One region of the Mycobacterium botniense genome, then DNA from elsewhere that is predicted to be linked to it. Evidence: riboswitches for the same ligand, from Rfam matches in the RefSeq annotation. Region 1 holds a riboswitch; each other region holds the start of a gene.
What was found. Region 1 has a riboswitch for magnesium ahead of G6N08_RS15480 (PE family protein). Riboswitches for the same ligand answer to the same signal wherever they lie in the genome.
Positions count from the first base shown of each region.

Region 1 (2,201 bases):
CGACCCCGATCATTGAGGACGTGCATCTGCAAAAGCGCCTCGGGCTGGATTGTCAACGCACTGCCGATCACGGCGAGCGCGTCTGCGACCGTGGCTTGCGTGTCGCAGCAGACGAAGTCGACCGTCATCAATCCCCCCGCGCTATTCGGGTTAAAGCCCAAAAGGGTCAGGATTTTTAGGCATTGCGGACCAGGCATCAAATCGAGAACCCGCCGGCGGCGGGACTGGCGTAGGTCGATGATCGCGTCGGCGGCGTCGTCGGCGCGCATCCGGCTGAGGAGGCCGGCCACCTCGTCGTCGGGCATGTCGTCGAGCAGTCGGCTGGCCTTGTCCGGATCGAGTTCCTCGAAAACGTCGGCTTCCAGCTCCGGGTGGCAGCGAACTCGGTCCAGGATTTCCCCGCCTTCGGCCTGGTCGGCCTCTTCGAGCAGATCGGCGATTTGCGCTGGCTTAAGCGCCGCCACTCGCCCAGAAACCCGGCGCACGGCCATCGACCAGCTATGCCCGATCAGCGGCTCAAAGGCCTTCCAGTCGCGGGCAGGATGACCGCCGGGAGTCTTGAGCAGTCCGAACAGACGTGGTGGGCGCCGGGTGTCCAGCCGCCTGAGCACCCAGCCTTCTGTGTTGTGTTCAAGCTCGACATCGTAGGCGTGGACCAGTTTGCCTGCGGGAACGTCGATCAGCCGATAGCCCAGCACGTCGGCGCGTAACAGCACCTCACCAGGGCGGCGCTCGAAACGACGCAGATCAATCTCATTGTGGCTCAAAGTTATCCAGTCCGGACCGAACCAATCGATGGACTGGCTACCCACGAAGACTTGCCGGCCACCGACACCGGCCACCAGGCCGGTCACCAACGGATAAGCCTCCGCGCCGCGTAGCCGCACAATGATGTCATCAACTCGGCCAACTGCCTCACCAGAAGGCGTCATCACAGGGCTCCGCAGCAACTGCGACAAATGGATGACTGAGCGGCTGGTGCCGACATCGCACGGTTCGACAGCTGGCATGTTCATGGCGGTACCTTCTCGATGCTTTTCACGCGTTGCGTGTTGGTCAGAAATACCGGGCAAAATCCGGCAGACGCGTATCCCAAACGTTCACAGAACTGTCGCCGCGTTAGCTACTTCGGTGGCGCCGTAGGAGTCGGCGCTGACCCGCAAGATAGTCACAAACATGTTGTGGATCGCAGTGGCTTGTGCGCTGACGGCCTGATACGCCTTGGCATGCGCTGCGAATTGTGCTGCCGTCATTGCGGATACCTCGTCGGCCGCAGCGGGCACCACTCCGGCCGTCGGGGCCGCAGCAGCCGCGTTCTGCGCAGCGAGCGCGGAGCCGATCTCCTGTAACTGGCTGGCTGCCGCGGCCAGCATTTCGGGTTGTGTGGTCACGAAAGACATCGGGCGTCCCTTTCAAATTCAAAAGACAATGCAATCCGCGGAAACCGCCTCACGGTTTTCAGGGCAGGACAAAATTCGGCGAGCCCACAAAGCGTGGACTGAAATTAACGATCTGAAGCGACGCGAGCCGATTCAGAAAACGGATATGTTGCCAGGCTCGGGCTCGAACGAAACGGCTACCGAACCCCGATAAGGAGGATCACTGGAACTCATTTCGCTCTCACTTCCTCGCGGCCAGGACACACGCGGATGGACTCAGGTTGCACAACGGGGCAAGGTCCAACCGGCGGATCAGCCGGATGAGGTACCCCACTCGTCAGAGCTTTGGCACTGCACGGCGTATCCGGATCGGATCCGGAAGCCACTTGGGCTCAACCCTTGTGCCGGGAAGAGCTGTCCTGACCCGGGGCGTCTCTCGACGTTAGGGGTCAGTGGCCTGTATCCGTGCAGACGCCTCACCTAGCGAGGTGCATGCATCGGCAATGGTGGCACTAAGGCCAGCCGGAGTCAACCCGACAGCGCGGATACAACGCAGAACTGGCTTACCGGGGTGCACAGCCTTGATGTCGGCGGGTGCAGAGCTCATCGCAGCTCAGTGGCGGACCCGGCTGCTCACGCAGATTCGCGTCGCGCCAAAAGCACACGGCAGCAGAGTCGTTGCTGACAGCCGGCTTGGCCCGCCAACCGGGAAATCGCACGTGGAGTGGATCTGGCATCCGATTGCCGGCCCAGCCTGCTCTGGGGCGCAGGACCCGAGCGTGCCGATCGGACGGCCTGGTGGAAGTTTCGCTGAAACGTTGA
Region 1 covers NZ_BLKW01000004.1:1,188,647-1,190,847, reverse strand. Annotated here, with positions in the region: gene G6N08_RS15485 (magnesium transporter MgtE N-terminal domain-containing protein) at 1-1,016, opposite strand, end outside; gene G6N08_RS15480 (PE family protein) at 1,101-1,400, opposite strand; M-box (ykoK) riboswitch at 1,702-1,874, opposite strand.

Region 2 (2,201 bases), 240 kb from region 1:
TACTTTCGGTCCGGACGCGGACGCTCCGCGGAGTCAGAAGTGAGTTTCCCATATTTCATATCGCCCGAGCAGTTGATGCGCGAACGCGGCGAGCTCGCGCGCAAGGGCATCGCGCGGGCCCGCAGCGTGGTGGTGCTGGCATATGCCGACGGCGTGTTGTTCGTTGCCGAGAATCCGTCGCGGTCCCTGCAGAAGATCAGCGAGCTCTATGACCGGGTGGGTTTCGCGGCTGCCGGCAAGTTCAACGAATTCGACAACCTGCGCCGCGGTGGCATCCAGTTCGCCGACACCCGCGGCTACGCCTACGACCGCCGGGACGTCACCGGCCGGCAGCTGGCCAACGTCTACGCGCAGACACTGGGCACCATCTTCACCGAGCAGGCCAAACCCTACGAGGTCGAGTTGTGCGTGGCCGAGGTCGCGCACTACGGCGAGAGCAAGCCGCCTGAGCTGTACCGGATCACCTACGACGGGTCGATCAACGACGAGCCGCATTTCGTGGTGATGGGCGGCACGACCGAGCCGATCGCCGACGCACTCAAAGAGTCCTACACGGAGAACGCCGGCCTCGCCGACGCAGTCGGCATCGCGGTGAACGCCTTGCGGACCGACGCCAACGGCGCAGAGCCCCGGCCGCTGGGAGTGGACACCCTGGAAGTCGCCGTCCTGGACCAGAATCGCCCGCGGCGGGCGTTTCGGCGGATCACCGGTCCCGCGCTGGAATCGCTGCTGCCCGCCGCGCAGGGTTCTCAGGCGAGCCGCCCGAAGTCGTCCGGGTAGCTCGCCGCCCACGGCGAGTTGTGCAGACACCGCACATGCACAACTGCGGCGGTGTCGGCCGTGTTCGCGACCATGTTGCCCAGCGGTGGAATCGGTGCTACCTTGCGGGAGCACCTCGTTAGGCGAGGCTTCTGGACGAACACAGGCCACTGATCTGACGACGTCGAGAGACGCCCAAGATCAGGACAGATCTCCCCGGCTTAAGGGGTGATCCCAAGTGGCTTTCCCAGGTGTTGCTGGGGATACGTCGACCAGTGCCGAAGCTCAACCTGTGAGGGCAATGCCGCCGCTCGACCGCGTCAGCGGGATCCCTCTGTGTGCGCGATTTGACCGACATCGAGTACGGAAGGCAGGTGTTCCCATGACCAGCATGATCGACGCGCCCGTCGTCAGCTCGACCCAGGGTGTGCGCCTGACTCCGTATGAGGCGATGACGCAAGATTTGCTGTTTATCCGCGCAGAGCTGGATCGGGCTGGTATCCCGTTCTTGCTTATTCGCGGTGCGGAAGGACGCCCGGCGCTGGTGGTTGACATCGCCTTGCGCGCCCGGGTTGCCGACGTCTTGATGGCGGCGTGCCTGGAGGCACCGCTGCGCGCCAAGATCCTCGACGGAACCGGGCGCCGCTCGGTGTATCTGGGTGACGGGCTGCTCTCGGTGGACCCCGACCCGAGGCTGCTGCGGGTGTTCCGGCGGCGCGAATGCCCCCGCTCGGGTATGCGTTACGGTGCGTCTGCCGGAGTGGAGCTGCAGTTTTGGGTGTTCGACGGAGAACAGGCCATCTGCCCGATCGAAAACTCGCTGACCCGCAAAACCTTAATGCTCAGCGAGATCGAGTACACCACCGTCGAGCTGCACGGCCGCACGTGGCCGACGATCGCGGGGATGTTCGCCCCGCATGCCGATGACATCACCTTCGACATCGACATGGTGTTCTCCTGGGTGGACGGCAACGACCCGGAGTTCCGTGCCCGCCGCGCGGCAGCGATGGCGAATTACCCGCTCGGCGAGGGTGACGATTCCGATGCACGCATCCGTCATGTCGACGAACTCAAATACGCCCTGCGGTCGGTGCACGCCTTCGCGCCATGGGTGCGACGGATTTTCATCGCCACCGACTCGCGGGTCCCGCACTGGCTTGCCCCGCACCCCAAAGTCACGATTGTGCGCGCCGAGGAGCACTTCACCGACGTGTCGGTGCTGCCGGTGTACAACAGCCACGCAGTGGAAACGCAACTGCACCACATTCCCGGTCTCGCAGAACATTTCCTGTACTCCAACGACGACATGTTTTTTGGCCGGCCGGTGTCGCCGACGATGTTCTTCTCCCCGGGTGGAGTCACCAAGTTCATCGAAGCCGGTGTGCGCATCGGGCTCGGCGCCAACCACGCCGAGCGCAGCGGCTACGAGAACGCGGCACGGG
Region 2 covers NZ_BLKW01000004.1:1,432,493-1,434,693, reverse strand. Annotated here, with positions in the region: gene prcB (proteasome subunit beta) at 1-43, shown strand, start outside; gene prcA (proteasome subunit alpha) at 40-780, shown strand; M-box (ykoK) riboswitch at 888-1,063, shown strand; gene G6N08_RS16620 (stealth family protein) at 1,142-2,201, shown strand, end outside.
Region 2: another riboswitch for magnesium. It lies ahead of G6N08_RS16620 (stealth family protein); the one in region 1 lies ahead of G6N08_RS15480 (PE family protein).

Region 3 (2,201 bases), 190 kb from region 1:
GGTGTCATCGCGGGCCCAGTACTCGAGCACCTCGAGTTCCAGCGCCGGGAAATCGGGTGCCCCGCCGGCCAGCTTCGGGTAGGTGTGCGCGGCCACTGTGTCGTCTCCTGTGCCAACTGCCGGGCCCGGGGACGACGACGCGCCGGTGCGCGAGCGCCGCGGTACCACCCCGCTTGCCGCGCGTGCACGCGGCCGCTCAATTGAGGGCTGTGACGGGCCTACCCGTTCGGGTCTACTGGGCCTGGCTGGCTGTTCTTCCGAAGGCTCCCCGGTGATGGCCGGATCGACGCCGTTGTGCCAATTCTACGGGCAGCCACCGCCCCACGCCCGCCGGCCCGGACCGGTGCGCCGATATCGTCCACACCCCAGCTATGCCCACGGGTTCTGCGGCGATCTCGGTGCGGGGGCTCCGCCGGTGGTCAAGCGCGCACCGACCGGCGATGTTGACACCCGCCTCGGCGAGCACGCAGCCGCCCCCGTCAGCGCGAAGCGCACCGCTCGCCGCGGCGTTTTCCCGGCACGGGTCGCCGTTGGTGAAATCCCCTCAGCGAGGGTCACCGTCGCCGAGTGCGGTGCGCAGCGTGATCAGCCCAGCCACGCCAAGGGGTTGCCACACGGCAGCACGACGGCTGCCGTGTGGCAACCCCTTGGACGTCTGATCACTCAACGCGCCGGCGGGGAGCGGTGACTCGGCGGTCATCAAGCCAAGACCTCTAGCACGCCCACGCGCAGCAGGGCGGCGTAGAGCTGGCGCAGCGGGATGCACAACAACCACGCGGCACCTTCCACCAGCGGGTCTCCTCCGACACCAAACGGCTGGGTGTCGCGCCGCTTGACCACTTTCTTCGGCGCTGCCGCCGACTCCGGCGCCGGAACGGCCCTGAGCTGCGGTGCACGGGCAGCAGGGGCGGGCACTCTCGTGTCTACGTCGTCCCACAGAACAGCAGTCATGGTTGCCTCCTCTACACGGAAATCAATCGGACACTGACGTGACTGACTGTTCCGCCCCGTAAACGGTTCCCGGCGCCAGGCAGACCGCCTGGCCGTTGAGGCAACTCGCGTGTGTGCTAGCCCCGTCTAGCTGGAAACGCCGTGCCGGAGACCGGATCGGGACGAAACCAGGCCCGGATATCGACCCGGACTAGAACTGGAACTCATTAGTCCCTCACCTCCTCGCAGCACCAGTGCGGCAACCCGCACAACGTCCCAGCACGCAAAGGAGCACAGAATCCGGCAAGAGCCGAAGACCGCACCCCACTCGTCAGAGCTTCGACACCACACGCCGTATCCGGAAACCCGGAAGCCACTTGGGCTCAACCCTTAAGCCGGGAGGAGCTGTCCTGACCCTGGGCGTCTCTCGACGTTCGGGGTCAGTGGCCTATATCCGTGTGGCCGCCTCGCCTAACGAGGTGCTACCTCTCCGATGATGCACGAACAACGTGAGCAGGTCAATTTAGTCCCGGTCGATGTCGCTGATTCTTTACGGATTCATGACCTCTACCCAGGTCGCCACAGGCCCTGTGGTCGACGCGGGACTACGCGGGACTACGCGGGACTAGATGAGTTCGTAGTCGGCCAGGTCTGGGCGAGCCATGGCCTCCTGGAAACGGGTGAAACTCCAGGGCCAGGCCACCGGCACCCCGCGGTCATCGAGGTACCAACTGCGGCACCCGGTCACCCACACCGTTTTGCGAGCTGCTTCCACCCGCTCGGCCTCGAAACGGGACGTGGCGTGGTGGCTGGCGCTGATCTGGGAATACCGGCCGCGCGCCAACAGCTCGATGAGCTGTATGAGATAGCCGAACTGGGCCTCGGCGACATCGATCAGCGAGAAGTTCCCCACCGGGCCGTTGGGCCCGTTGAGCATGAACAGGTTGGGAAAATCGGGCACTGACACCGACAAGTACGCGTAGGGACGCGGCGTCCACATCTCGTCGAGGCAGACACCTGCGCGCCCCCTGACCTGCATCGGCCGCAGGAAGCGATCCACCTGGAAGCCGGTGGCCAGCACCAGCACGTCGAGCCGATGCAGCACGCCGTCGGCGGTGCGCACCCCCTCGGGCTCGACGCGCTCGATGGGCTCGGTGATCAGATGGGCGTTGGGCCGCTGGATGGCCTGGTAGAAGTTCGCCGAGATGATCAACCGCTTGCAGCCGGCCCGGTAGTCCGGACGCAGTTTCTCGCGCAGCCCGGGATCGGTG
Region 3 covers NZ_BLKW01000004.1:996,816-999,016, reverse strand. Annotated here, with positions in the region: gene ileS (isoleucine--tRNA ligase) at 1-96, opposite strand, end outside; gene G6N08_RS14675 (Rv1535 family protein) at 700-951, opposite strand; M-box (ykoK) riboswitch at 1,247-1,416, opposite strand; gene G6N08_RS14670 (flavin-containing monooxygenase) at 1,556-2,201, opposite strand, start outside.
Region 3: another riboswitch for magnesium. It lies ahead of G6N08_RS14675 (Rv1535 family protein); the one in region 1 lies ahead of G6N08_RS15480 (PE family protein).

Region 4 (2,201 bases), on a different contig from region 1:
ACGAGAGTGTTTCTGAGTTGAGGAAGGCGCCTAATGACGATCCGGTTCGGCCGCTGAGCATATTCAGCAGGCCGGACAAACCTGAGGCCGACGAGGCGTTCGCCGGATCGATGACGTTCAGCGAATTCAACGCTGAACTTAGCGCCGAGGGGGTGGCGAGTGTGTGCAGCGTGGTGGGCAGGGTGGTGATGAGTTGGGACAGGGTGGTTTGGCTGGCGGCGGCCGCGGCGGCGTGTGCGGTTGCAGCGGTTTGGGCGCCCGGCCCGACGGGGGTGGTGGTGGCCGGGGGCGCGGTCAGCGGGTCGAGAGCCGCTGCGGCGGCGCAGTGACCGGCGTAGCTGTACATGGCGGTGGCGTCGCGGGCCCACATATGACTGTAGTGGGCTTCGGTGGCCGCGATGGCCGGGGTGTTTTGGCCCAGCACGTTGGTGGCCACCAGCGCCGCCAGCTGCGCCCGGTTGGCAGCGATCACCGCTGGTGGCACGGTGGCCGCATACGCGGTCTGATAGGCGTTGGCGGCGGCGGCGGCACTGCTGGCCGCCCGGGCGGCACGGTCGGAGCTGGCGTGCAGCCACGCCACGTAGGGGGCCGCTGCGCTGGCCATCTCCGCCGCTGCCGGTCCTTTCCACGCGTCACTTGTCAGCTTGGATAGCACTGCGGCGCAGCCGCTTGCGGCCGCGTCGAGTTCCTGGGCCAAGCTGGCCCACGCGTTTGCGGCAGCGATCAACGCAGACGAGCCCGCACCGGCATACATCAAGCCGGAATTGATCTCTGGAGGCAGCGCCCCGAAATCCCACACACCGATCACCACCTCACCCCCCGGCGACAACAGTGTTGGCGGCTTCGGTGAGCGCATACGATCCAGCACTGTCCCTCAAGGTAGCGACGAACGCGTCGAGAACCTGCTCAGCCTGAACGCTGAGCATCCGATATAGCTGGCCGTAGGCGGCGAACTCGAGCGCCGTCAAAACCGAAACCTGGTCGGCGGCGGGCGGCACCACACCAGTGATCGGTGCCCAAGTAGCCTCGTTCATCGTAGCTACCGCCGACCCGATCCGTGCCAAGTCGCCCGCCGCACCTGCGAGCGTTTCCGGTTGTGTCACAACAAAAGCCATCGAACTTCTCCTTATCAGTGCAGCAGTTAACCTCCGCGCCGGTGGCGTCCGAGGTCGGTGATAAAGCCACGCCTACAGCTTCGGCATCGTCTGCCCAGAGGTGGGTGATGCAGTGCGAACCATCGCCGGCAACACCCGCGAACAGCTTCGGCACAGCGGCGGCAACGACATCACAACCTCCCGTAACGATGCGACCAGAACTCGAGAACTGCAGAATCCTAGGTTCGGAATCGACACGCGCGCATAGCAAAACAAAGCGTGCCCGTGAACGCTCGGTCAGTGCAGTCTGATTCAGCTAAAGAGGACTAAACCGAGGACTGATCTGAGCAAAACGGTCACCGAACTCGGATAGGGACTATCACTAGGACTCATCTCGCTCTCACCTCCTCACGGCCAGGGCACAAGGGATGCCGATACGTCGCACAAAAGGGTCGGGCCACCTGACGATCAACCGCGGCGACACCCCACTCGTCCGGGTTTCGGCACTGCACGGCGTATCCGATCAATCTTCGGAAGCCACTTGGGCTCAACCCTTAGGCCGGGAGGAGCTGTCCTGACCCGTCTCTCGACGTTCGGGGTCAGTGGCCTGTGTCCGGTGCAGAAGCCTCACCTAGCGAGGTGCACGCGTGGTAATACTGGCACGACCACTCGGACTGGTCAAGCTAACGTGATGTGCCTCAACACTTTTGAGTGAGCGATAGGGAAGCCTTACCTATATGCAAGGTAGGGTTGGCATGACTGGAGATGGCACGTGCCCGACAAGCTACCCAGCCGATATCGCGCGGTGTCGAAGGCGTCAGTCGGCCCCGTGCGTGTTAGGGCCTGTTCCGTCTTAGGGCTCATCGCGAACCGGCTGAGGGAGGAGATACCGATGAGCGCGAACGCGGCCGCTCTCGAAGTCGCCTTTGCCGCGGTGTCTCCCCAGTTGTGGTATGGCTCAAGTGCTCCCTGGTAGGACAATTCGGTATGTGCACTAGATATATTGCAGCACAATAGATTTGATGTGATAGGCCGGCTTCGAGTGACTGATGCGTGAACACGTCCGTGTCTGTGATCGCCTGGCAGTCCGAGATCTGCTTTCCCGAC
Region 4 covers NZ_BLKW01000002.1:1,194,509-1,196,709, reverse strand. Annotated here, with positions in the region: gene G6N08_RS05645 (PPE family protein) at 1-856, opposite strand, end outside; gene G6N08_RS05640 (PE family protein) at 813-1,115, opposite strand; M-box (ykoK) riboswitch at 1,572-1,740, opposite strand.
Region 4: another riboswitch for magnesium. It lies ahead of G6N08_RS05640 (PE family protein); the one in region 1 lies ahead of G6N08_RS15480 (PE family protein).